2 regions of the Shouchella rhizosphaerae genome follow, and region 1 is predicted to be linked to the other one. Evidence: riboswitches for the same ligand, from Rfam matches in the RefSeq annotation. Region 1 holds a riboswitch; the other holds the start of a gene.
What was found. A riboswitch is a leader RNA that binds a small molecule or an ion and turns the genes downstream of it on or off. The one in region 1 is predicted to bind lysine.

Region 1 (11,513 bases):
ACGTAGACTATAAAAAGAAGGTTAAGGGAGGAACATAATGGGAAAAGACGCGGTGGCAGAGAAGGCAAAAGAATGGTTGCAAGATCGCGGAGTCAGTTTGCATGACATCGCCGTTCTCGTGTACTTCCTGCAAGAAAAATACCATCCTGGCTTATCACTAGCGCTATGCTTAGAAAATGTTGAACGTGTTCTTTCCAAACGGGAAGTCCAAAATGCAGTGTTAACGGGGATTCAACTAGATTTGCTAACTGAAAAGAAATGCTTGGAATCACCTTTGCAAGAGATTTTAGCACGTGATGAAGGGCTTTATGGCGTAGATGAAATTATCGCATTGTCAATCGTCAACGTTTACGGCTCTATCGGGCTCACGAATTATGGTTATATTGATAAACAAAAACCAGGAATATTAAAGAAATTAAACGATAAATCGACAGGCGCTTGCCATACATTTCTCGATGATATTGTCGGCGCGATTGCTGCGGCCGCCTCAAGCAGGCTCGCCCATAGAAAAGCGAACACGGAATAAGCCAGCCACATTGATCGTGGCTGGCTTAGCTGAGAGGCAATTACCGGAAAACGGACGAAGCACACAGCACCCTTTCCAATAACGAAGGGACCGGCAAAGCTCCCTTTATATTGGCCAGTCGTCTAAAGAAGGGATGCTATATGTCGGTTGAATTTTATACGCAGATAAATCGGTTGTGATTCCTGTTTGTACATGGATCGTGTCGATGCCAGCATGAATGCCAGCAAGCAAGTCTGTATCATAATTGTCGCCGACAAAAACAGTGTGACGCGGGTCAAGCTTTAACTGTTTGATGGCAGCTTCAACAATCGCAGCTCCTGGTTTGCCAATGACAATTGGTTCTGTTTTTGTTGCATACGCCACCGCTGCTACAAGGGCGCCGTTGCCGACAACAAGCCCTGACTCGGTTGTAATCATCGCGTCTGGATTTGTCGCAATCAAGGCAGCTCCATTAGCAACAAAGCGGGCTGCTTTGCTCAGTTTTTCATGGGTAATCGCCCGATCCAGCCCAATGACGACGGCATCAGGCTTGTCCTCTGTCTGCGCAAAGGCTGCCAATGCTTCAAACAGCCCTTCTTCGCCAATAATATAAAGCGCGGAATGGGGCATTTTTGCTTGTAAATAAGAGGCTGTCGCTACGCTAGAAGTCATAATTTGCCAAGGCTCGGCTAAGATGCCCATTCCATTTAATCTTTTGGCAACTTGTTTGGGGCTTCTCGTTGAATTGTTCGTAACAAAGCCATAAGGAATATGGCTGTTGGCCAATTTATTGATAAAATGGATTGCGCTTACGATTGGCTCATTGCCATGATATACGGTCCCATCTAAATCAAATAAGTAGCTTTTATAGGTCTTCATTGTCCACCTCTATGCGTTAACGAGTGTCTTTATCTGGAAGAAAAGCGGTAATGACGCCAAGTTCATTTTTTAAATATTGGCGGACAGCAGGCGGGAAAGCTTCCAAACTTGGCTGGCTTTCCTGGAGCCAGCTCCATACGTCGTTCGCTTCTAAGCTTGCATACTGATAGACAAGCGCTTTACGGCGGCGAATCAACTGTTTTAACCCTGCTGCCGTTTCGTCTGTAATGACTTTTTCATCGAGCAAGATGTCGATAATATCTTCATATCCTCCTGGATCACGCATAATGAAGGCATCAATCATCTGGTTGCCGACGTCAATGACTGCTTCAATGAGCACAGAAGCAGTTCGTTCTAATGCAAGGCGGTCCTTGTCGCTCGTACCAAACGCCTCTTCCTTCATCATTTTTAATAAATGTTCCATATAATCAAGCGTTTGTTCGATCCGCTGCCTGTCAACAAAATACATGGATACCTACTCCTTTTCCCAGCTATTGTTTGCCACTTTTCGGGCAGACTGAGGATGGAGGTGATCAGATGGCAAAAAGGAAAGCCCGACAAGCGTATGACGAGTTCACGAATGTCGAAGCAATGCACCTTTATATTATTCCGGAAGAATTGCCTGAAGGGCCTTACGGGGCACCAGTCGGAAAAGAGGAACCGGTCGTGAATAAAACAACCGAATGGAAAGAAGGCCAGCGCACTTATAGTGCTTTTAATTATGTAAACAAAGACCTTCATGCAGGCTTACCCCGGAAATATCCGAATCACCATCCACCACACGACAAATAAAACGGAGCTTTGCTCCGTTTTATTTTCAGAATGGAGCCAAACGCTCGCATCCTTCGTTGTTCGCCTCGGCTGCCAAGCATTTTCTATTTAGTCTGAGTGATTTTGCCGACTTTGTCGACAACCTCAAACGGAGTAGCGCTCCGTTTACATAGCTTGTTTCCTTACTTTTCGCAAGACAAAATAAGCGCAACCAAAATTGCAATACTCGTAAAGATAGTCGGGTAACGTGCTTATTTTTTTATCGAATGTTGATTTTTTGTTTTTGTCATCAAAAAAGCCGCGCAACCGCAGTTGGTTGTAGCCCCAATCGCCGACGATGTAATCATATTTGTTCAGCACATCGCTGTACCGCGCTTTGAACGCCTCTTCATTCCAACCATTGCGCTCGTTTTCGAGGACTTCATATTCAATGCCTGAAATCGTCACCATCGTACGCACCTCAAATCGGATTGGTCTGCTGTTATTTTACCATAGGAACAAAAGACATGCTTGCCTTTAGCCATATTTTGTTACAGTTAGCTTTTCTTAAAAGTGCGCATGCTATGAATGAAAGGAGCTGGTTCTTATGAAGAATCGCTTTGTGCCTGCTGTGGCAAGCCTCCTATTGCTGTGCGCTTGCACAGGCAACAATGCTGGTCTCGATAATAATGGACAACGCATGCAAACATTGGACAATGATACACTTATGGCGGAAACAGGCAGAGATTTTGGTTATGGGTTTTCCCGCTATACCGAAAACGAAGTAGGACGGGCAAACAATACCGTTGGCGCCTTAACAGTTGATAGAGGGATGCTTGCCGATGTGGTCACCCGGTTAGTCCTTAGCCTTGAGCAAATTGAAGAAGCCGCAACGCTTGTCACTGACAAATATGCGCTCGTTGTGTATGAAGATCGAGCACAGCAAATGACAGAAGAAGAAGTGGCCGAACAAGTTAAACGGGCGGCATCGGCTTCACTGCCGCGTTTTTACGAGGTATACGTGGCAAACGACCGTGCTCGCATAAGAGATATTGAGCGTTTTGCTTCACTGCCATCTGGTAATGGCTATCAACATGTTTTACAAGATACGATCGAAACATTTAAACAATACCCACAGGGCAATCAGTAGAGAACGATTATGCATCTTGCATAATCGTTCCACACTGTTGCTTGTCTCTGCTATTAAGCATCGGTTTATACGCGCTGTTGCTCCCCTTGTGCTTTTCTTGCTTCCATGTTCACTTGCGCTTGGTTCACTTGTTCGTCTGCATGGTATGACGAACGGACAAGCGGTCCCGCCTCGCAATGGCTAAAGCCTTTTTGCATTGCGATTTCCTTTAACTCGGCAAATTCGTCTGGATGGTAATACTTAATGACTTTTAAATGTTTCTTTGTAGGTTGTAAATATTGGCCAATTGTCAAAATGTCAACATTATTAGCCCGCAAATCATCCATTGTTTCTAAAATTTCTTCCTTTGTTTCCCCTAGGCCTACCATTAGGCTCGATTTAGTCGGAATATCAGGATGCATTTCTTTGGCTCTCCGCAAAAACTCGAGTGTGCGGTCATATTTTGCTCGTGCTCTAACTTTTGGCGTCAGCCTTCTTACGGTTTCGATATTATGATTCATTATATTCGGGCGCGCATCCATTAATGTTTGCAAGCTTGATTCATTGCCAAGCATGTCAGAAGGCAAAACTTCAATTGTGCAAAATGGGTTTTTCCGGCGTACGGCTCGTACCGTTTCGGCAAACACTGCGGCGCCGCCGTCTTTTAAATCATCACGGGCAACAGCAGTAATAACGACATGTTTTAACCCCATGGTCTCCACGGATTCCGCCACGCGCTCTGGCTCTTGCAAGTCAAGCTCCGTTGGCAAGCCTGTCTTGACTGCACAAAAACGGCAACCTCGTGTACAAATATCGCCAAGGATCATAAAAGTAGCCGTTTTTCGAACCGCCCAACATTCATGGATGTTCGGGCAGCGTGCTTCTTCACATACGGTATGTAGTTTTTTCTCACGCATCATTTTTTTCAAGCCTGTATAAGACTCGTTTGTATTTAGCTTGATTTTTAGCCAGTCCGGTTTGCGCATATGCTGCTCTTTTTCATCTTTTTCTGGCATTGTCACTCCCACCCTTCTGCAAATGAACCGATCTCTTCTATTATCGTACCATGAATTCTACCTCGAACCAACAAGGGAAACGGAATTATTCCAACATTAGTACACGCTGCAACTGGTAAAGATTCTCTGTCATCATTTCGGCCAATTGGCCGAAAACTATACAAAACCCCATAGAAAGGAGCTAGCACAATTGTCTTATTTGCGACGCCGTGTATGGCTATGTTTGCTTGTTGTTCTTCTTAGTTTTTCTAGTTTTTGGCCAGACACAGCTGCAAGTGCGCAAAAGCAGACAGATCCAAACTTATATTCAGAAAGGCTTGCTTTGTATAAAAAAATGGAAGTTCTTACGAGCGTCCCTTGGCCCTATTTAGCAGCTGTCGACTCCTACGAACGGGGTTTACGGAAAGCGTTAAGGGACCGAGAACAAGCAAAAGGCCTTGTGTCTATTTACTATCCAAAAGAAGAATGGGTTGGCGCACTTAATCCAAACATAAACGACAATGATCCAACGACAATCAGCTTATTTGAAGGAATCGGCCTTGATGGAAATGGCGATGGGAAAGCAAACATTGAGGATGATGAAGACGTCCTTTATACATTTGCTCGCTATTTAGAGTCTCACGGTTACTCAGATGAGGATTTCCGTATTGCCCTCTGGCATTTTTACCAACGTGAACAAAGCGTTAACATTGTCAGTGGCCATGCCAAAGTATACGAAACGTTTCAAACGCTCGACTTACATCAACATGCTTTTGTCATGCCCCTTCACCATCATTATAGCTACCGTAGCACGTGGGGAGCCAAGCGAGGCTGGGGCGGTAGGCGCATTCATGAAGGGACCGACATTTTCGCCAATTACAATGTCCCGATCCAATCTTCTTCATACGGCATCGTTGAAACGATTGGTTGGAATCCTTACGGCGGCTGGCGTGTAGGCATACGCGACCTTGACAACATTTATCACTATTACGCCCACTTAAATGGCTATGAAAAAGGATTAGAGAAAGGGTCGATTGTAAAGGCAGGACAAGTCATCGGTTACTGTGGCAGCTCAGGCTACGGCAAACCAGGAACACAAGGTAAATTCCCGCCTCATCTTCATTACGGAATGTACAGGGATAACGGTATCAGCGAATGGTCATTTGACCCATTTCCTTCGTTAAAACAATGGGAGCGCGCGGACAAAAACGCGAAAAAAAACAATTCGTAAACAAATAAGCCTGCCAGTCGCTCGCATTAGTCGAGATCCTGGCAGGCTGTTAGAGTTATGATGATTGGGCTGTTTTCTTGCCTGAAGCTTGTTTATTAAGCGCTTGAAGTGCCAACACCGTAACAGCGAGGAGGGCACCAGCAGCAATCCAAGCAAAAATCGGGCCGAAGAAACCAAGGACGAGAAAAGCAACACCTGCGATTATGGCCGTTAACACCGCATAAGGCAACTGCGTCATCACATGATCCATGTGATGAGCGCCAGAACCAGCTGCCGACAAAACCGTTGTATCGGAAATCGGCGAGATGTGGTCGCCAAAAATCGAACCGGCTAAAACAGCTGCAAACATTGGGATCGCCATCGACGGCTCAATCAGTGCTGCCATTTGCCCGGCAATCGGCAGCAAAATACCAAATGTTCCCCACGACGTCCCTGTCGCAAGCCCAGAAAAACAAGCAATTAAGAACAGGATTACAGGCAAAAAGCCAGGATTGACAGAGTCACTCACTAATGATGCTAAAAACGCGCCTGTTCCTAAGCGATTAATCATTTCAATCGTCGTCCAGGCAAGCACTAAAATGTAAATAGCCGGCATCATTGCCGCCAAACCAGCTTTCAATGCTTTTCCGAAGTCTGGCAAATTTGGCTTAGACGCTAACGTTGTCGCAACAGCAACGATAAAACCAATGCAACTGCCGAGAAGGAGCGAATAGCCGATATCCGTGTATTCGAGCATATTGAGCATTGTCGCCGGCAACCCTTCCGCAGCAGCTGCCGTTGCGCCAGTGTAAAACAAAAGGGAAGTGGTGGCAATGACAAGGGCAATGATCGGCAAAAATAGCTGATAAACGCGGCCATTAGTCATGACGAGTGCTTCATCTAAATCGCCAGGCACATCGCCTTTTGCCGGGTCCGTCAATTCACCAGTGGCTTTTGCCCGGTCTTCATGGCGTTTCATTAGGCCAATGTCGATGTTAAATAAAATGATAAGGACAATAAACAACAGCGCAATTAATGCGTAAAAATTAATCGGTACTGTGTATAAAAATGCTTGGAATGCGCCGAATTCTTCTAACTGGTTAGCAGTTAAAACAGTCGCCAACGTCCCGATAATGAAAGCACCCCAGCTAGATAAAGGCATGATGACACAAATGGGCGCTGACGTTGAATCAACAATGTAAGCAAGCTTCGCCCGAGACACACGGTATCGGTCTGTTAATGGTCGGCTCATATTGCCGACAGTAAGAGCGTTAAAATAATCATCAATAAAAATGACAAAGCCTAACACAAATGGCAAAAACAACGATGACTTTCTCGTCTTAATCCGTCTTGACGCCCAGCGGCTGAATGCTTGTCCCCCGCCGGAAAATGTAATTAAGCTCGCGACCATGCCAACCAGCATTAAGAATAAGACGATATACAATTCCCAATTATTTAATGCAAACCGTGCATCCGCAATGGCTTGCCCAACACCGGAAAATGTAGGCGAATCGACTGCTTCAAAGGAAAACAACAATCCGGCGATTGTTTGGAATATGCCAGCCAGTGCTTGCCCTATATGTTGGTCAAACACCATAAAGGCACCGACCAAAATTGCAATCCCGAGAGAGATTAACACTTTTCGTGTCAATATCACGAGCGTTAATGCCAGAATCGGCGGCAATAGCGACCACCATCCAAATGCATGTTCCAAAAAAACCTCTCCTTTAACGTGGCTGTTTGCTCTATTAAAAAAGACAATGATGGAGATTTCCATCATTGTCCCGTACAATAAACAGTCCCATCCATAGTAGTTCTCCACAGTTCCCTGTGACAGTCCGACACTTCTTCAATGCCAGCCCAGCTAAAAAGCAGCAGGCCCTGCTTTTTGCTTCGGCAAAAACCCCTTTCCCTTTTCTTCAAAGCGGGCCTTCGCTCAAAAAAGGTACTGATGGTGTTTGCGCCTCTACCCCATCTGGCAGATGAGGTGTTCCTATTCAATTCTGTATCAGTTTATCACATATTTTTATGCCAGACAACGACAAAATACGACTTTATTGACTGTCATTTTCTTCCTCAGGTTGTTGGTCTGTATTCGCCTCAAGAGCTGGATAATTGACGATAGGCAGTTGGCCTCCATAAAACTGCGGCACTTCCCCAGAAATAAAGGCAAAACCTGCTGGCAACTCAACCGATACTGTATCTGCCGTCTCAGAAAAGGGCAAAATCACATCCATGCCTACTTCGATCGTGACATAAAAAGACAGCCTCGTATTGTTAATGCCCAGCTGCTCGCTTTCGTCCTTCATGCCTACTTTTGCATCGCCAATCAATGCAAACCGCAGGGGAATGCCTGGCCCGACATCGTTTAATAACGAGTTGTTCAGCGCTCTTCCTAAAGGGATCGTCGCCACTGTGCCTTCGCTTGCGCCGTATGTATTGTCTTCATTGCGTTGGATTGCATTTATCGCCTCATGGACACGGTGTTGGACATTGCCGAGGAGCTTGTTGTATTTTTGAGTGTCCAATGTGACATACGTAATCTGACCGTCTCCGTTCGTTTCAGTAATGAGCATATCGTTCATGTCAGTTTGGCCTAGCTCATCAGTCAACGCTTGCTGAATCGTATACGTCGCAATCCGCTCCATTTCCCGATGGGCAATTTGCGAAATAATCGGGCGCAGCTGTTGGTCGACAAACCAAAGCCCTTGCAAGGACAAAAGCGCGAATAGCACGGACGAAATGAGCAGCACATAGCGAAAAGGAAGCGGCCCTCTTTCTTGTTTTTGGCCTTTAATCGGGCCTCCTTTAAACCGTTTCATGTGTCCCCCTCCCTTTCCTTACATCTCTATGCAAAAGAAAGGGGACACTTACCTGTTATTTTGCTTGTTTACGCACGTAAGTCCGATATTCGTGGGGATAGCGGTTTTTTTCATCAATTGGTCCAGGCACTGTCTCCACAAGCTCCCATTCTTGCTCAGAAAGAGGGGGGACAAACGTATCCGCTTCAAATTTTTCGTCAATGACCGTGACAATGTGTTTGTCACATATATCCCATAACAGCGCAAAAATCTCCGCTCCACCTATGACGTAAATCGCTTCCTGTTTGCTAAGTTGCAGGACATCGTCGAGTGAATGAATGACTTCCGCTCCTTCTGCTTGAAAGGAACGGCTTCTCGTGAGAACAACGTTGTTGCGGTTCGGCAATGGCCCACCCATAGAGTCAAATGTTTTTCGGCCCATGACAATCGTTTGACCTGTCGTTGTCCGCTTAAAATGGCGCAAATCAGCAGGCAAATGCCAAGGCAATCCGTTGTCTTTCCCGATGCCATAGTGGGCGTCTCGTGCATAAACAAACACAATCATACGGACACCTCTGCTTTAATATGCGGATAAGGATCATAATGTTTCAGTTCAAAATCATCGTAAGTAAACGCAAACAGGTCTGTTACCTCTGGATTGATATGCATCGTAGGTAGCTGTTTTGGTTTACGCGTTAATTGAAGCTTCGTCTGTTCAATATGGTTGTTGTACAAATGGGCATCGCCAAACGTATGGATAAATTCGCCAGGCTTTAATCCGCACACTTGGGCCATCATCATCGTTAACAGGGCATAAGACGATATATTAAAAGGAACGCCAAGAAAAATGTCGGCACTGCGCTGGTACAATTGGCAAGAAAGTTTTCCGTCGTTTACGTAAAACTGAAACAAGCAATGGCATGGCGCAAGCGCCATTTCTTCAATCTCCGCGACATTCCACGCATTGACAATTAAGCGGCGAGAATTCGGATTCGTTTTTATTTGCTCAACCACTTCAGTAATTTGGTCGACTGTTTTGCCGTTTGCCCCTTCCCAGGAGCGCCATTGTTTTCCGTAAACAGGCCCAAGGTCGCCGTTTTCATCCGCCCATTCGTTCCAAATACGAACGCCATTTTCTTGCAAATAACGGATGTTCGTGTCGCCTTTTAGAAACCAAAGCAATTCATGGATGATCGAACGCATATGCAATTTTTTCGTTGTGACAATTGGAAAACCCTTTTCTAAATCAAAGCGCATTTGGTAACCAAATACGCTAATGGTGCCAGTGCCTGTCCGATCTGATTTTGGCGAGCCGTTTTGCAAAACGTGCTCGCATAACTGCAAGTATTGTTCCATAAAAACGTCAACTCCTGTTTTCAATTCATTTACATCGATTGTTTCATTTTTATAAGCGCGTCTTTTCCTGTCATTCCTTTGTGAATGCCTAACTCCTCACACTTGAGTGTAACAGATTCCAGCGGCGCTTCAAGCAACTGTTCGATTGTGCGCACGCCAACCGCACGTCCTGCGATAATTCCTCGTTCTTTCAGCTTTTCGTTTAACAGCTTCACGTCAAGGGCCCCACACATAATGTATCCTGTGTCGCATGTCACGGCCATAAAGTTTGTTTTCGGCAATTTGACCGTAATGGCGACAAACGTTTCCTTCTCAATCGTAATTGGCTGAATATCAATCATTGGCCCCGCTCCTTTGTAAGTTGTTTCACCACAACATATGAGCAGGCAAAGAAATCAGTGCCATTTTTTCAACATGTCCAGCAGAATATCGCGCAAAAATTCAGGGAGCAAATACGTTTTCTTTTTCGCCTCGGCAATTTTCGGGAACAAAAACCCAAACGTATACATGTCCAATGTCGCCAGTCTGTAAATGTGTTCGGCAACAATCGGTTTGCCACAAACGAAGATGCCTTCAGGCTTGACGTCAATTCCTGTATATACCATCGTCCCGAGCACTTCCCCTCGGAAACCAAATCCTTTTAACTGCAATTGTACAATATCATCGGTTTGCGCACGCTCAATCGTTTCGGTCAGTTCCGCACCGGTCAACTCAACAATGCACGGGTTAATCGGATGAGGGCAAACGCGATGAAGATCACCGTACGTGACTGGCCCTTCCGGCAAGCTTTCCAACAGCACGCCTGCATTTAGCATCCCAAGCTCAGCGCCGCACCAAGCACTCAGTTCGTCACACAGCGCTTGCGGCCCAGCCGAATGTTCGAACCATTTGACTTCCAGCTTTCGTGTAAGAACGGCCGCAGGCGCACTTAAAGCAGCTTGCGCCTTTGTTTGCAACGACTGTAGGAGCGTACGCGCACCCGGATCCTCATCAAAATTCCGGGGGTCAAGCAGTTCTTCTTCTGCGGAAAGAAATTTATGGCTTCCTTCTGCAAATTCAAGCGACAATTTCCCCAAGTATTGGCCATGTTTGCCCGCTTGAGCGATCAGTTTCCCACTAATGCGCTTTCCATATGGGAGGGCATGGTGTGTATGGGCACCGATAATGACATCAATTTCAGTAATTTCAGCAGCAATTTGTTCATCCCGTGGCAGCCCTAGATGAGAGAGAAGGACAAGTGCATCTGTCTTGGCAGCAACTTGTTGCGCCAACTGGCGAAGTCTTTCTATAGAAAAAGCGACATCCCAACCCAACTGCTCATAGAAATGGATCATGGAGGCAGTGTAGCCAATATAGCCGATCCGAATGCCACCTTCCATTTCATCGATCCAATAAGGTTTGATCCAGTGCGGATAAGTCCCTGTTTGTTGGTCAATTAAATTGGCGGCAAGCACTTGGAATGAAGCGTGCTCGTACATCTCGTAAAGCATTTGTTTGGAAAATGTCACACCTTCGTTGTTGCCAGGCACGGCAAAATCAACGCCTGCTTCATTTAATAGCTCAATGTTTCCTTTTCCGTAAGTCGCTTCTGTAAGCGGGTTTGCCCTGTCTGCATGGTCTCCTAAATCGACATAGCGCATAAGGGGATGGCGATGCCGCTTTATATATGAGACAATCCGCGGCCATGTGGCAAAACCGCTGTGGATGTCGTTTGTATGATAAATGGTAACCGTCTTGGTCACAAAGTCGCCTCCTCTTATTTCGATCTGTTCCTGATGTGTGGTGTTTACAGCAGGCCTTGGAGAATAAACTGCACCGCAAGCCCGATAAAGACAAGCTTCATCAACCACACGAGCAAGTTCGAGCGAATTCGTTGGTTGAGCCAAGC
Region 2 (11,513 bases), 950 kb from region 1:
CCAGGCCGCCTTTCAAGAACAAGGCGATTTTGTTAGCAAAGAGATTACCATTCCTGGTTATGGGCGGAAATGTTGCTTATTCTTTCTCGGATCACAAATAAGTTGGAAAGTCATTGCCGAAGTTGGCTTAAATATTGAGAAACTGAGTGGTTCCGAACGTTTCGACGCCGCTTTCTGTTCTTTGCTTGCGCCGACATTAAGCAAAACGACTCTATTTCAAGATGAAATGGTGATGGCCATTTTTGAAGGCAATACAGTTGTGATCGCCGAACACTTATCAATTGCCTTTATTCTCCGTACACATGCGCCTAAAAAAAGAAGTTTTGCTGAGTCGACAACTGAAAAAGTCGTCCGTGGGCCAAAGCTCGCTTACATAGAAGACTTAGACGATAACATCGGCCTAACAAGGCAAATGGTGAACAGCAAAAATTTAAAAGTAGAAGAGCACCAAATTAAAGAAAATGAGAGCATTAAAACATTGTCGCTCCTTTATATCAAAGGGGTCGCCGATGAAGGGATTATCGCTGATATTACCGATCGCCTCCATAAAATTAAAACAACCGAAATTCAAGATTCAGGCATGATTGAAGAGTTGATCGAAGATGCGCCTTTTTCCCCTTTTCCCCAAATGCAAAGCACAGAGCGTCCTGACCGTGTTACCGCAGCCTTAAATGATGGCCGCCTTGTTCTTTTTGTCGCTAATTCGCCGTTTGCCTTGATTTTGCCGACTACGTTCGATATGTTGTTGCAGTCTCCAGATGACTATTATGAACGTTGGATTGCGAGCAGTTTTCTCCGCCTCCTTCGTTATATGTCCTTGTTTATAACCGTGTTCCTATCATCGCTGTACATTTCATTTGTTTCGTTTCACCATGGGCTTTTGCCAACAGACGTAGCCATGACGATCATCGCCACCAGGGAAGACATTCCTTTCCCGCCTATTTTGGAAGTGTTGATTATGGAAGTGACAATTGAATTGCTGCGTGAAGCGGGCATCCGCTTGCCTTCACCACTCGGGCAAACGATTGGCCTAGTCGGTGGCGTTATCATCGGCCAAGCGGCAGTAGAGGCCAATATCGTCAGTTCGCTCATGGTCATTATCGTCTCAATTACTACAATTACATCGTTTACCGTACCGAGCTACAGCTTTGGCCTATCGTTTCGGCTCCTTCGTTTTGGGGCGATTATCATTTCAGCGATTTTAGGGCTCGTTGGCGTGATGTTCTTCTTTTTGTTCGTGTTAATCCATTTGTCAAAACTGACAAGCTTTAACCAGCCTTACTTGTCAGGCAAGTTCTTTTTTTACAACCAAAAATGGAAGCAAATTTTCCTGTTGTTATCAAAAAAGAGGGCGCTTAAAAAGCCAAAAGGGAGCGGAGCTTAGCCATGATTCCCAAACAGACGCTATCTACTGTACAGTTAACCGTCTTAACTGCAATCACATTACTCGGCGTGCAATTTTTGATTCTGCCACGCGTGCTAACGGTAACGGCAAATTCAACAGACGGCTGGCTCACGATTGTGGCTGGAGCGCTCTATACATTCGTTCTCACTTGCTTAGCGCTCTACTTCATTGGCCGCCACCATGCAACTGACCTTTATACTTACGGGTATATGACTTTTGGCAAAATCGGCGGCACGTTGCTTCTTTTTTTAATCAACGTTTACTTTTGGGTAGCTTCAAGCTATCAAATTGCCGCTATGGCAGAAATGATCCGTTTTTACTTACTGCCATCAACACCGACATCGCTAATTAAAGTGCTCACTTTTTTATTAATTGCCTACTTGCTAAGCGGAAATTTGCAAACGATTTTGCGTGTCTCGTCGATTATCTTTCCACTCACTCTTTTAGTGGCAGGGACGATTTTAGTGTTTAGCTTTAAAGAAATGGACATCGGTCATATGAATCCGCCTTTTACGAACGGCGTTGCCAATGTAGTCTTTAATCCTAATGGTGTCCTTTTTCCGTTTGAAGGAATTGAAGTAATCTATTTCTTGCTTCCTTTTGTTAACAAAAAAGCTAAACCAAAACTTGCTGTTTTTAGCACGCTTGTGCTTATCTCCATCATTTACATTATTACGTATTTGATCGTTGTCTTAAATTTAGGGGAACGGGAAGTCAAAACACTTGTATGGCCAACGATTTCGTTTATCCAATCGTTTGAAACAGAGGGGATTTTCATTGAAAGAATGGAAGGGTTTTTGCTCAGCACATGGATCATGCAATTTTTTTCTACGAGCGTCATTTATAGCTTTTTGTCAGGATATTCCCTTCGTAAATATACAAAGCTAAAAAAGTCTTTTTCTGGGATGGCAGTTGCTGTCGCTATTAGCATGGTTATTTCCTTATGTTTTCAACATACGCTCGATACAAGGATCCTCCGTCTGATAAGTTTCTATGGGTTTGAAGTGATGTTGTTGCTTCCATTTGTCTATTTTCTCATTTACTCGGTTAAGAGGAAGGTGGTCCGATGAAACGCCTGTTTTTAGCAAACGTTGCAGTTATCCTGTTATTGTCAGGTTGTTGGGACAGCCGGAATATGGAGGATGTAACGTTAAACCTTGGCATTGGTGTGGATGTGACAGAAGAAGGACTCATTTCGGTCCTAAACCAAGTGATCGTGCCTCCAGCTCAACAAGGCGGTTCATCAAGCTATAACAACGTCATTGGTGAAGGCCCGACCTTTCACGCTGCCATCCGAGATATCACAACGTTGGAATTCCCTGTGTTCAGCCAACATCAGTCGATCGCTGTTTTTAATGAAGGCGTTTTACGAGGCAAACGGACGTTAGAGAGTTTGATTAACCAAATGATTCGCGACGACCATGTACGCCGCAGTTCACTCGTGCTTCTTACAAATGAGCCTACAAAAGAGGTGCTTGTCGCTCCCGACGAATCGACGATTCCAGCTCGTTTTATTGCCGAGCTGTTTGGCAACCGCACCCATTCGTCTGCGATTTTAAAAGCATCTACGTTAAGCTCCATTTCCTCGGACTTGCAAGAGGATTTGACGTTTCCTATGCAAATGGTCGTCAATGATAACGGCAGTGCTTCATTAAGCGGCTCTGGCATCTTTAAGAAGGGCCATCTATTAAAACCGTTGTTGAACGAGCAAGACAATGTCCATCTTAACTGGCTTTCTGGGGAACTCGAAGGCGGCATCGTCGTTTCTGAATGTAATGGCGATCCCCTTACTTTTGAAATTCTTGAAGTCAAAGTTCCTGAGATCAAGCCAACGTATCAAAACGGCCACTTTCACTTCCACATTCACCAACATTTTTCAGGGAGAATTTCCGAAAACTGGGACACACGGGATGAAAGTTTTTCCGCTGATTACTTGCAAACATGCATGGCCGCAGTAAAGAAGACGGTCGAAGACGGGGCATCGAACATGATGGAGCGGTTGCAAAAAGAGTACAAAGCGGATGCGGCGCGGCTCTATTTGGAAGCACAACTGGCTTACCCAAAATTATGGCAACAAATTCGCGACGATTGGGATGATGTTTACTTTGCCAATGCTTCTTTTGACTATGAGCTAACAATTGAAGTCATTGACTTAGGGGCGAAAGCTAGCCGTCGCAATAATCCGCAAATAAAGTGAAGACAAGCAAACGTCGTTACGTTTGCTTGTCTTCGCTCGCCTGCAACAATGCTTTATAGCCGGAACGCGTTAACTGGTTGTCTTCATCAATAAAGTCTGATTTCGCTAACGCTTCGGCACTTTCTTTAGAAAGACGCGGAATTAAGCGCTGAATTTCTTCGTTCAATGCTGTAAACGACCCTGTTTCTAATACGTCCTGGTCGATGGAAGCAGCGATTTCTTTCATCGGCGATTCACGCACAAAAAATCGTTTCGTGCCGCGCATCAACGTCATTAGCCGGCTCGACGCAGTCAGCCATTCTTGCCGGATTCGTGAAGTTTCCGTATCGGCTTGCTGAAGACGTTCGCGTATTGTTGATTTCTCAGCTTCTTCGAGCTCGGCCTTATTCAATAGCTCTTCAAATAACCGCGTCCGGTCAAGATCTAATTTTTGCAGTTGGAATTCCTTTTCTTCCAATGCTTTTAAATCATGTTCTTTTGTTTTCTCAAGCTCCGTTTGTTCCTGTCGGGCAAGCTCAGCTGATGAAGCTTGCTTTCTTTTCATTTCTTCCAGTTCCCGCTCAATTTTTTTCGTTTTTGCAATAAACACATACATAAGGGCAACTAAGCTTGCTAACACAACAATTTTGTACCAAATATCGCTCCAGATGGCTACAACGATAATGGCTACAAGAGCAACCCCTGCAAAAATATAGGAGCTTGTAGGATATTTTCCTTTATTTTTTGTAGTCAATTTCAATCGACCTCACTTTTCTCGCCCATCTTTTTTGCATTCTAGCGGGTTCACCCCTGTTTGTCTAGAAAAAGATTATCAAAAAAAGCGGCAGAGTAACCTGCCGTTTATTCTGGAAACATTCGATTGTACCATGTTTTGGCTGCATGGATTTCTTCAATAGCCAGCTCGTGTCCTCCTTCTGTCCAATAAACATCAGTGGCCGCGCCAGCTGTTTGCAAATCCGCTCGCAATTGTTCTGTTAAAGGGGCAGGTATGAGTGGGTCACGCTTGCCTGCCCCTAGAAATACAGCGGTCTTCTCCAAGGAAGGCAACGACTCTTTTTCTTGAGGCACCATCGCGTGGAACAACATAGCCCCTTTAAATGGGTTGCTGTATTCATACATTAAATTAGCGGCAATGTTTGCGCCATTTGAATAGCCGATTACAATGACATCATTACGGTTAAAGCCATACATGGCTGCTGCTTGATCAAGAAAGGTGTACAATTCACCCGTCCGCTTTTGTAAATCGTCCTTGTCGAACACGCCTTCAGCCAATCGCTTAAAAAAGCGAGGCATCCCATTTTCGCTCACATTGCCGCGCACGCCTAAAACAGAGGCATGCCCGTCAATCATCTCCGCAATTGGCAATAGGTCACGCTCGTTCCCTCCCGTGCCGTGAAGCAACACCAGTGTGGGAGCAGCGCTATTTTTCGCTTGTTGGAAAATATGTTTGTGTTCAGCCATTTGTCTCCTACTCCTCTCGTTTTACAAACAACGGCCGTAAATTCGCCTCTATTTCTCCACGCTTCGCCTCTAAATAAGGTGGAAGTGCAAGGCGTTGGCCAAGGGACTCATATGGTTCGTCTGCTTCAAATCCTGGACCGTCTGTCGCTAGCTCAAACAAAATGCCATTCCGGTCACGTGTATAGATGGATTGGAAGTAGTAGCGTTCGACAATGCCTGAATGAGCTACTCGGTTCCCCGAAAGCCAGTTTTGCCATTTTTCAAGTTCCTCTTTTGATTGTACACGGAAAGCTACATGGTGGACACTCCCCCGCCCAGGGCGTTCTTTATGTGATTCTGTGTCTTCTTTTAAATAGATTTCTGCCCCTGCTCCACCTTGGCCTGTCACGTAGAGTGAAGTGCTTTTGCTTACTTCACGTTCTAGTCGGAAGCCAAAGATATCCGTAAGCACGTTCGCCGTGACGGTTCGATCAGAAACGGTTATTTCCATAGGGCCCAGTCCATAAATGCCATATTGTTCCGGCACAGGGCTGTGCAGCCATGGTTTTCCATCGTTGTCTGTCCGTTCGTCGGCCACAAGCAACAAACGCTGCCCTTCAAAGTCTTCAAACAAAAGGCTGCTTCTCTCCCCTTCCGTTTGAATCCCTTCATGGGTGACACCTAGTCTACTAAACCGCTCACTCCAATAGGACAGCGCTTCATAGGAAGGTACCCTTAACCCTGTTCGTGAGATACTATTTGTGCCACGATACGTTCTGCCTGCCATCGGAATTTCAAAAAACGTCAACTCCGTGCCAGGATTGCCCCTTTCATCTGCGTAAAACAAATGGTACATTGAGGGATCGTCTTGGTTAACCGTTTTTTTCACAAGCCGCATCCCTAGCACGTTTGTGTAAAAATCTACATTATTTTTAGCATCAGCCGTGATCGCTGACACATGATGATGACCTATTAATGGGAGCATGTCCATTGCTCGTCTCCTTTTTCAGCGCTTTCGCCCTAACATTTTTTGGTACAGAAAGATGAACACATTCAATTACCCGAATCATTGACCTTGTTATTCCCCTTTTTCTCCTTTTCAGTTTACCATTATACGGGCGTGTTGCAACTAAAACGAGCCACGCTGTTCATAGAACAACATGGCTCATACAAGATTGACTGTCTAAGGTCGCTTTGCTGATTTTAAATGAGCAATCTCGTCTTCCAATAGCGCCACATATTGTTCATATATGTCAATAAACGCTTCGCGGCGGTATTGTCGTTCTTCTGCCTTCATCTCCTCGATTTTATGCTTTAGTTCTTCTTTCGAAGGATGGCGCTGCTCCATTCTATTCCCTCCCAACCAATTCTCCTTCTTACGCTCCCATTCCCGTTGCAAAAAAAATAAAACGCCCACTTGTATTACAACAGGTACACATTCCAGAGCAAAAAAAAACAGGGCGTGTGCCCTATGCATGGTAATCGTTAATCATTTCTAGAATGGTCATCTCTTCTTCCCGTTCTTGTTCCACTTGTTTGGTTTGCTCTCTCATGATTCACACTCCTTGAATGGTTTTAAAGCTGTTTCTCTCTATAACAATAGTATATGTACTTGTATCATAACAGTCAATATATTTTTCTGTTTGTTTTATAACAAATGACAAAATAAAAAAACAACCCCTTAGAGAAGGGATTGTTTTTTTAGCGCATAGTTTCGAATGGCGTAAGCAACGCCATGCTCATCATTTGTTTTCGTAACAAGATCAGCTTGTTTTTGAATCTCCCCTGGCGCATTTCCCATTGCAACGGCCAAGCCTGCTTTTTGAAACATCGACACATCATTAAAATTATCGCCAACGGCCATCACATCTTTTGGAGAAATGCCTAGTGATTGAGCTAATCGTTCGACCGCAATGCCTTTTTGGGCATTTACATCGGTAATTTCAAGATTGTCTGCTGCAGAGGCGCTGACGGCAAAGTTTTTGTCTAACTCTAGCCTGTCTCTCGCACTCATGAGCCGTTCAGCGTCTAGTGAAAAAGCAAGGAGTTTAAGCACAACCGCTCCGTCTTCAAGCAGTTTTTCGTAACAATCGATCAATTTGATTGAGCCGTTGTCAAAACGGTCTTTGGCGAATGTCATAATTTCTTGTTCAGACAATTTCGCGCCTGTTGATTTTAAGACATCGACTACTACGGCAAGGCCTGCTTCAAAATCGTCCGAATACACGCCTTCATTCGTATACACTTCAAAATACACATTTTCATTTTTTAAGACAGCCATCGCATGCCGGGCTTGGTCTGGACTGAGAACGGCTTCATGGAGAAGTCGTCCGTGTTCATCATGGATTTGCGCGCCATTCGCACTAATGATCGGCAATGATAACCCTGTTTTTTTCAAAGGGACTGTTGCCTCGTAAAGATCTCTCCCTGTTGCAATCGCGACAACCGCGCCTTGCTTTTGTGCTGCCTTGATCGCTTCTTCGTTCTCTTTTGATACAGAGCGTTTTTCATCAAGCAGCGTCCCATCCATATCAGTGACAATTAACTTCACGCGCTCACTCCTTTCCCATTTATTTTAAGGGAAACCAAATGCTATTTGCAAATACGTGCTTTTGCTTAATGGAATAGTTTTGTGTTTACGCGACATACTACAGGCAACACAGAATGAAAGAAAGGATGGACGAAATGGGAAAGAAACCGTTTGTCGCTCTCTTATTTGCATTACTTGCTTTATCCGCTTGCGTCGATGGCACTTCTCCTAGCAAAGCATCTGATGAAATCAAAGGGCTCTCGAGCCAATTGGATGTCAATCATGAGCAAAAAGAACAGTCAAAAGCAGCAGAAGACTATGCCCGTGCCTTTGAACAGTATGTTGATGAAGCTGCCCCTGTCTTGGTACAATTACAAGAGGCGGTCATGACAGGAAATAACAGTGAAGCAGCCGCACTTACAGAACTTCTCGCCGATAAAGCAAAAGCACACGAGCAAACAAACACGTTTCCGCCGCCATTTGCCGGAGGGTTTGAGGATATCCACCATTCCTATACGGTAAGCTTAGGCGAGCTTGAACAGGCGCTAAACAACCATTCCTATGAGGCCGAGCAACAACATTACAGCAATGCTTCTTTATCGTTTCGATTAATGAGGCGTGAATTTGAGTCAATTATTACGGAATATGGCATTAAGGCTAACCCCTCGTAGCAATTTGTCGAAGCTTGACTCTTTTTCCTTTTATTTGACTAGTTTTGTTAATGCATTTTTCTTCTTGCTTGATTTTCGCTATAATACGAAATGGAAGATGAAAATGTAAAGGCGGAGTGGCAAAAATGATTTATATTGATATTGAAGTGAAACGCAACGAAATGCATTTAATGGCCGGCAAATACGGCATGACGTCTAAAAAAACCGTTCAATGTTCACAGGAACTAGATGTTCTTTTAAATTGCTTGGAATCCCACCGTTATAGAAAGACTGATAAATAGTTTGCAAACCGGAATAAAATCTGATAAGGTTAAGCCATAAAATTGAACAGATGTGAGAGTAGAGGCGCGTAAACGATCAGTACGGCTGCTGAGGAATTGGGATCTGTTTGAACCAGCCGGAAAGGGGTTTATGCCGAAATGGGCGGTTTTTCCCAAAGGCCGTACCATTGGGGCTGTTTCTGAATAAGGGCAGCACTGTCATACGAACGTATGGGGGGCTATCTCAAACTTGGAAAACGACCCGTTTGCCTAGTGCAACAATGAGCCTCTGTCATTGTTGTTTTTTTGTGCCTCTACTCGCCACCTATTTAGGAGGATTCCCATGGATTTTGGCTACCTGATGACGGCAATGGTCACACCTTTTACAAACGAAAATGCTTTAGATGTGAATGGCATACGTACGCTCATACACCATTTAGCAAATAATGGGACGGATACGGTCGTTATCCATGGCACTACAGGCGAAGCCCCAACACTAACACTTGAAGAAAAACAAACGCTCCTTTCAGTCGCGGTGGAAGAAGCAGCCAATGCAAACATAAAGGTGATTGCCGGCATCGGCGCAAACAGTACACAACAGGCGGTACAAATGGCACAGTTAGCTGAGCAAACAGGAGCGGATGGGCTGATGGTCGTTGTGCCTTATTACAACAAGCCATCCCAAGAAGGGATTTACCAACATATTGCCCAAGTGGCTCAATCCACTCCTTTACCTGTCCTGCTTTATAACGTACCAGGCCGTACAGGTGCTGACATGAGTGCGGAAACAGCATTGAGGCTGGCTGAGATCGACCAAGTATTTGCGATTAAAGAAGCGAGCGGAAATATCGATAAAGTCACGGAGATTCTGCGTCTCGCCCCGGAAGGCTTTTCGGTATACAGCGGCGATGATTCGTTGACGCTGCCAATGATGGCAGTTGGCGCTAAAGGCGTTGTCTCCGTTGCCTCCCATATTGTTGGCCGTGAAATGAAGCAAATGATCGATGCTTTTGCAAGTGGCGAGCTGCAGCTTGCTGCCTCGATCCACCATAAGCTTTTCCCTGTCATGAAAGCGATGTTTATGGCACCGAGCCCTGCTCCTGTCAAAGAAGCGCTTGCTCGTTATCGGTTACCAGGCGGCGGGGTGCGTTTGCCGCTAATTGGCCTTAATGAAGCGGAAAACATGGAGCTCGCAGCGGTGCTTGAACCGTTTTTGCCAATAGCGAGTCGTTCGGTTGCCTCTTCATGAAAAAAGTTCCCTCATGTACGTATGAGGGAACTTTTTTATATCGTTAACCTTTTTTAAAAACGGTATTCCTTCCTAACTTCTTGAAGCAGCTGCAAACTTTTAACAGCCCAGTCACTGTCGTCGCTCCGCAAACGTTCGCAAGCAGCTTCCCAGGCAGCTTTTAATGATGATCCATAGTCTGGCAGCTCCCCTTCATACGGTTTCACAGTCGAAAACGGCACCCATGCCTTTTCCAAATAAGCAAGCGCTTTCCGCTCATGAAAAAAGGGAACGTCTATTTGTTTAGGATGATGCAAATCCCCTTGGTTCGGATGGGTAAGGACAGCAAGCACTTGAAACAGCGCCCTATTTTCTTCCTTCCTCACCTCTAGCACGTTGCCGATATAAATACCCGATTTATACTTTGCCTGTGACAGTTCCATTGTATCTCCCTCCTATCAAACGAGTTGAAAAATCAGCACTAAAAAAGCAACGGCGCTACAAAGGGCGCAAGGGGCAGTCCAATACAGCAACAGCCTTTTATTTCGCATAACTCCAAGGAGCGCTAGTCCGCCAAAAAGGCCTGCCGCGAAAAAACAGCCCAGCAAGGCAACCATGTAAGCCAGATCTGACGCACCCATTATAGGCCTGGCACAAGTGCCGTGAATAAGTTCCAAAGAAACTCAGACATAGGCACAAAATATTGGTAATTAAATTCCTGAAGGCGGTCATTTTCAACAAATAGTTCTAGAACAACAAGCAAAAATGTGCCACTCATAGACAAAATCGCGGCAGCTAGCACGACAACGAGCAACCCAATATAGGCGCACACAAGGCGGACTAGCCATTTTAGCCAAAATGGACGGGGCTTTCTGAATTTTTTATCAGCTTCCATCTAACAATTCCTCCATCACTAGTCTCTTCCTCTACTGTACCAAAGAATGAGCGGATAAGGGAATTGAAAATCTACTAATTGGCGACAATTCTAGTAACAAAAAAACCTCACGCTAACTGGAAGCGGAGGTTCCCTTTAAACTTTAGGCTGAATAAAGCGGGGGCTCATTTTTTCCCCAATAAATGGTTCCAAGTTCATAGTGGCCGTGGAAATTGTCCTGTAGCACATGATAATGAAATTGAAACACGTGCCCTTTTTTGGGCGGTCGGTTCAGCCGCACATGGAAACGGAGCAAATCATCGCCTGTTTTTTTATTGTAAACATGCATGATTTTCTCTCCGCGCCCTGGAGCTGGTGCGTGGGAAACGGTGATTTCAGCTAAATCATCGATTTGTACACTGCTTAGCAATTGTGAGACTGCTTGTTTCAAGCTAGGCATAATGAGTTCCTTATAAGCAGGCTCAATTTTAGGTGAAATTGCCTGTCCAAACTTTTGCAAGCCTTGTTTGTACGCTTCGTCCATAATAAAACGTTCCGTAAGCCAATAATGAGTTAGCTCAATGTCTTCGTATTGATCCGAATAGCCGACTACTACATCAAGCAAATGATATTCTTTGGCGTCAGCTTTCTGAACTAGCGCTTTTGCATCAGCTCTCTGTTTTGTCTCACGGTCAAACAAAGGATCAAATATTGGTAGATGAAAAGATAGAAAGGTTAGCATGACCATCATCATGCTTTTTAGACGACGAATCATGCCTACACCAGCCTTTCACATGTCCCTTTTTTCCTCATTATCGCACGCATCCACCTGCTTTGCCTATAGGAAAATAGGAAAAAAGCTAAAAAAATTACGGCAACCGTGTGCTTCCCATTAAATAGCGATCACA

Region 2: it holds a riboswitch for lysine, as region 1 does, so the genes downstream of both, dapA (4-hydroxy-tetrahydrodipicolinate synthase) here and V5G21_RS03290 (Na+/H+ antiporter NhaC family protein) in region 1, are expected to answer to the same signal.

The regions. Positions count from the first base shown of each region.
Region 1 covers NZ_CP144921.1:600,890-612,402, forward strand. The annotation lists gene V5G21_RS03250 (phosphatidylglycerophosphatase A family protein) at 38-526, shown strand; gene V5G21_RS03255 (TIGR01457 family HAD-type hydrolase) at 632-1,384, opposite strand; gene V5G21_RS03260 (DUF86 domain-containing protein) at 1,401-1,853, opposite strand; gene V5G21_RS03265 (hypothetical protein) at 1,922-2,176, shown strand; gene V5G21_RS03270 (YutD family protein) at 2,321-2,605, opposite strand; gene V5G21_RS03275 (YhcN/YlaJ family sporulation lipoprotein) at 2,742-3,284, shown strand; gene lipA (lipoyl synthase) at 3,350-4,279, opposite strand; gene V5G21_RS03285 (M23 family metallopeptidase) at 4,479-5,489, shown strand; gene V5G21_RS03290 (Na+/H+ antiporter NhaC family protein) at 5,545-7,182, opposite strand; lysine riboswitch at 7,272-7,445, opposite strand; gene yunB (sporulation protein YunB) at 7,523-8,290, opposite strand; gene V5G21_RS03300 (dihydrofolate reductase) at 8,346-8,834, opposite strand; gene V5G21_RS03305 (thymidylate synthase) at 8,831-9,625, opposite strand; gene V5G21_RS03310 (YunC family protein) at 9,655-9,966, opposite strand; gene V5G21_RS03315 (bifunctional UDP-sugar hydrolase/5'-nucleotidase) at 10,021-11,367, opposite strand; gene V5G21_RS03320 (sulfite exporter TauE/SafE family protein) at 11,412-11,513, opposite strand, start outside.
Region 2 covers NZ_CP144921.1:3,927,268-3,938,780, forward strand. The annotation lists gene V5G21_RS19605 (spore germination protein) at 1-1,384, shown strand, start outside; gene V5G21_RS19610 (GerAB/ArcD/ProY family transporter) at 1,387-2,475, shown strand; gene V5G21_RS19615 (Ger(x)C family spore germination protein) at 2,472-3,602, shown strand; gene V5G21_RS19620 (hypothetical protein) at 3,619-4,335, opposite strand; gene V5G21_RS19625 (alpha/beta hydrolase) at 4,443-5,063, opposite strand; gene V5G21_RS19630 (ring-cleaving dioxygenase) at 5,071-6,033, opposite strand; gene V5G21_RS19635 (hypothetical protein) at 6,226-6,390, opposite strand; gene V5G21_RS19640 (Cof-type HAD-IIB family hydrolase) at 6,724-7,593, opposite strand; gene V5G21_RS19645 (hypothetical protein) at 7,728-8,243, shown strand; gene V5G21_RS19650 (aspartyl-phosphate phosphatase Spo0E family protein) at 8,369-8,524, shown strand; lysine riboswitch at 8,576-8,753, shown strand; gene dapA (4-hydroxy-tetrahydrodipicolinate synthase) at 8,847-9,752, shown strand; gene V5G21_RS19660 (kinase-associated lipoprotein B) at 9,806-10,174, opposite strand; gene V5G21_RS19665 (hypothetical protein) at 10,372-10,626, opposite strand; gene V5G21_RS19670 (YpjP family protein) at 10,769-11,380, opposite strand; gene V5G21_RS19675 (glutamate synthase subunit beta) at 11,475-11,513, opposite strand, start outside.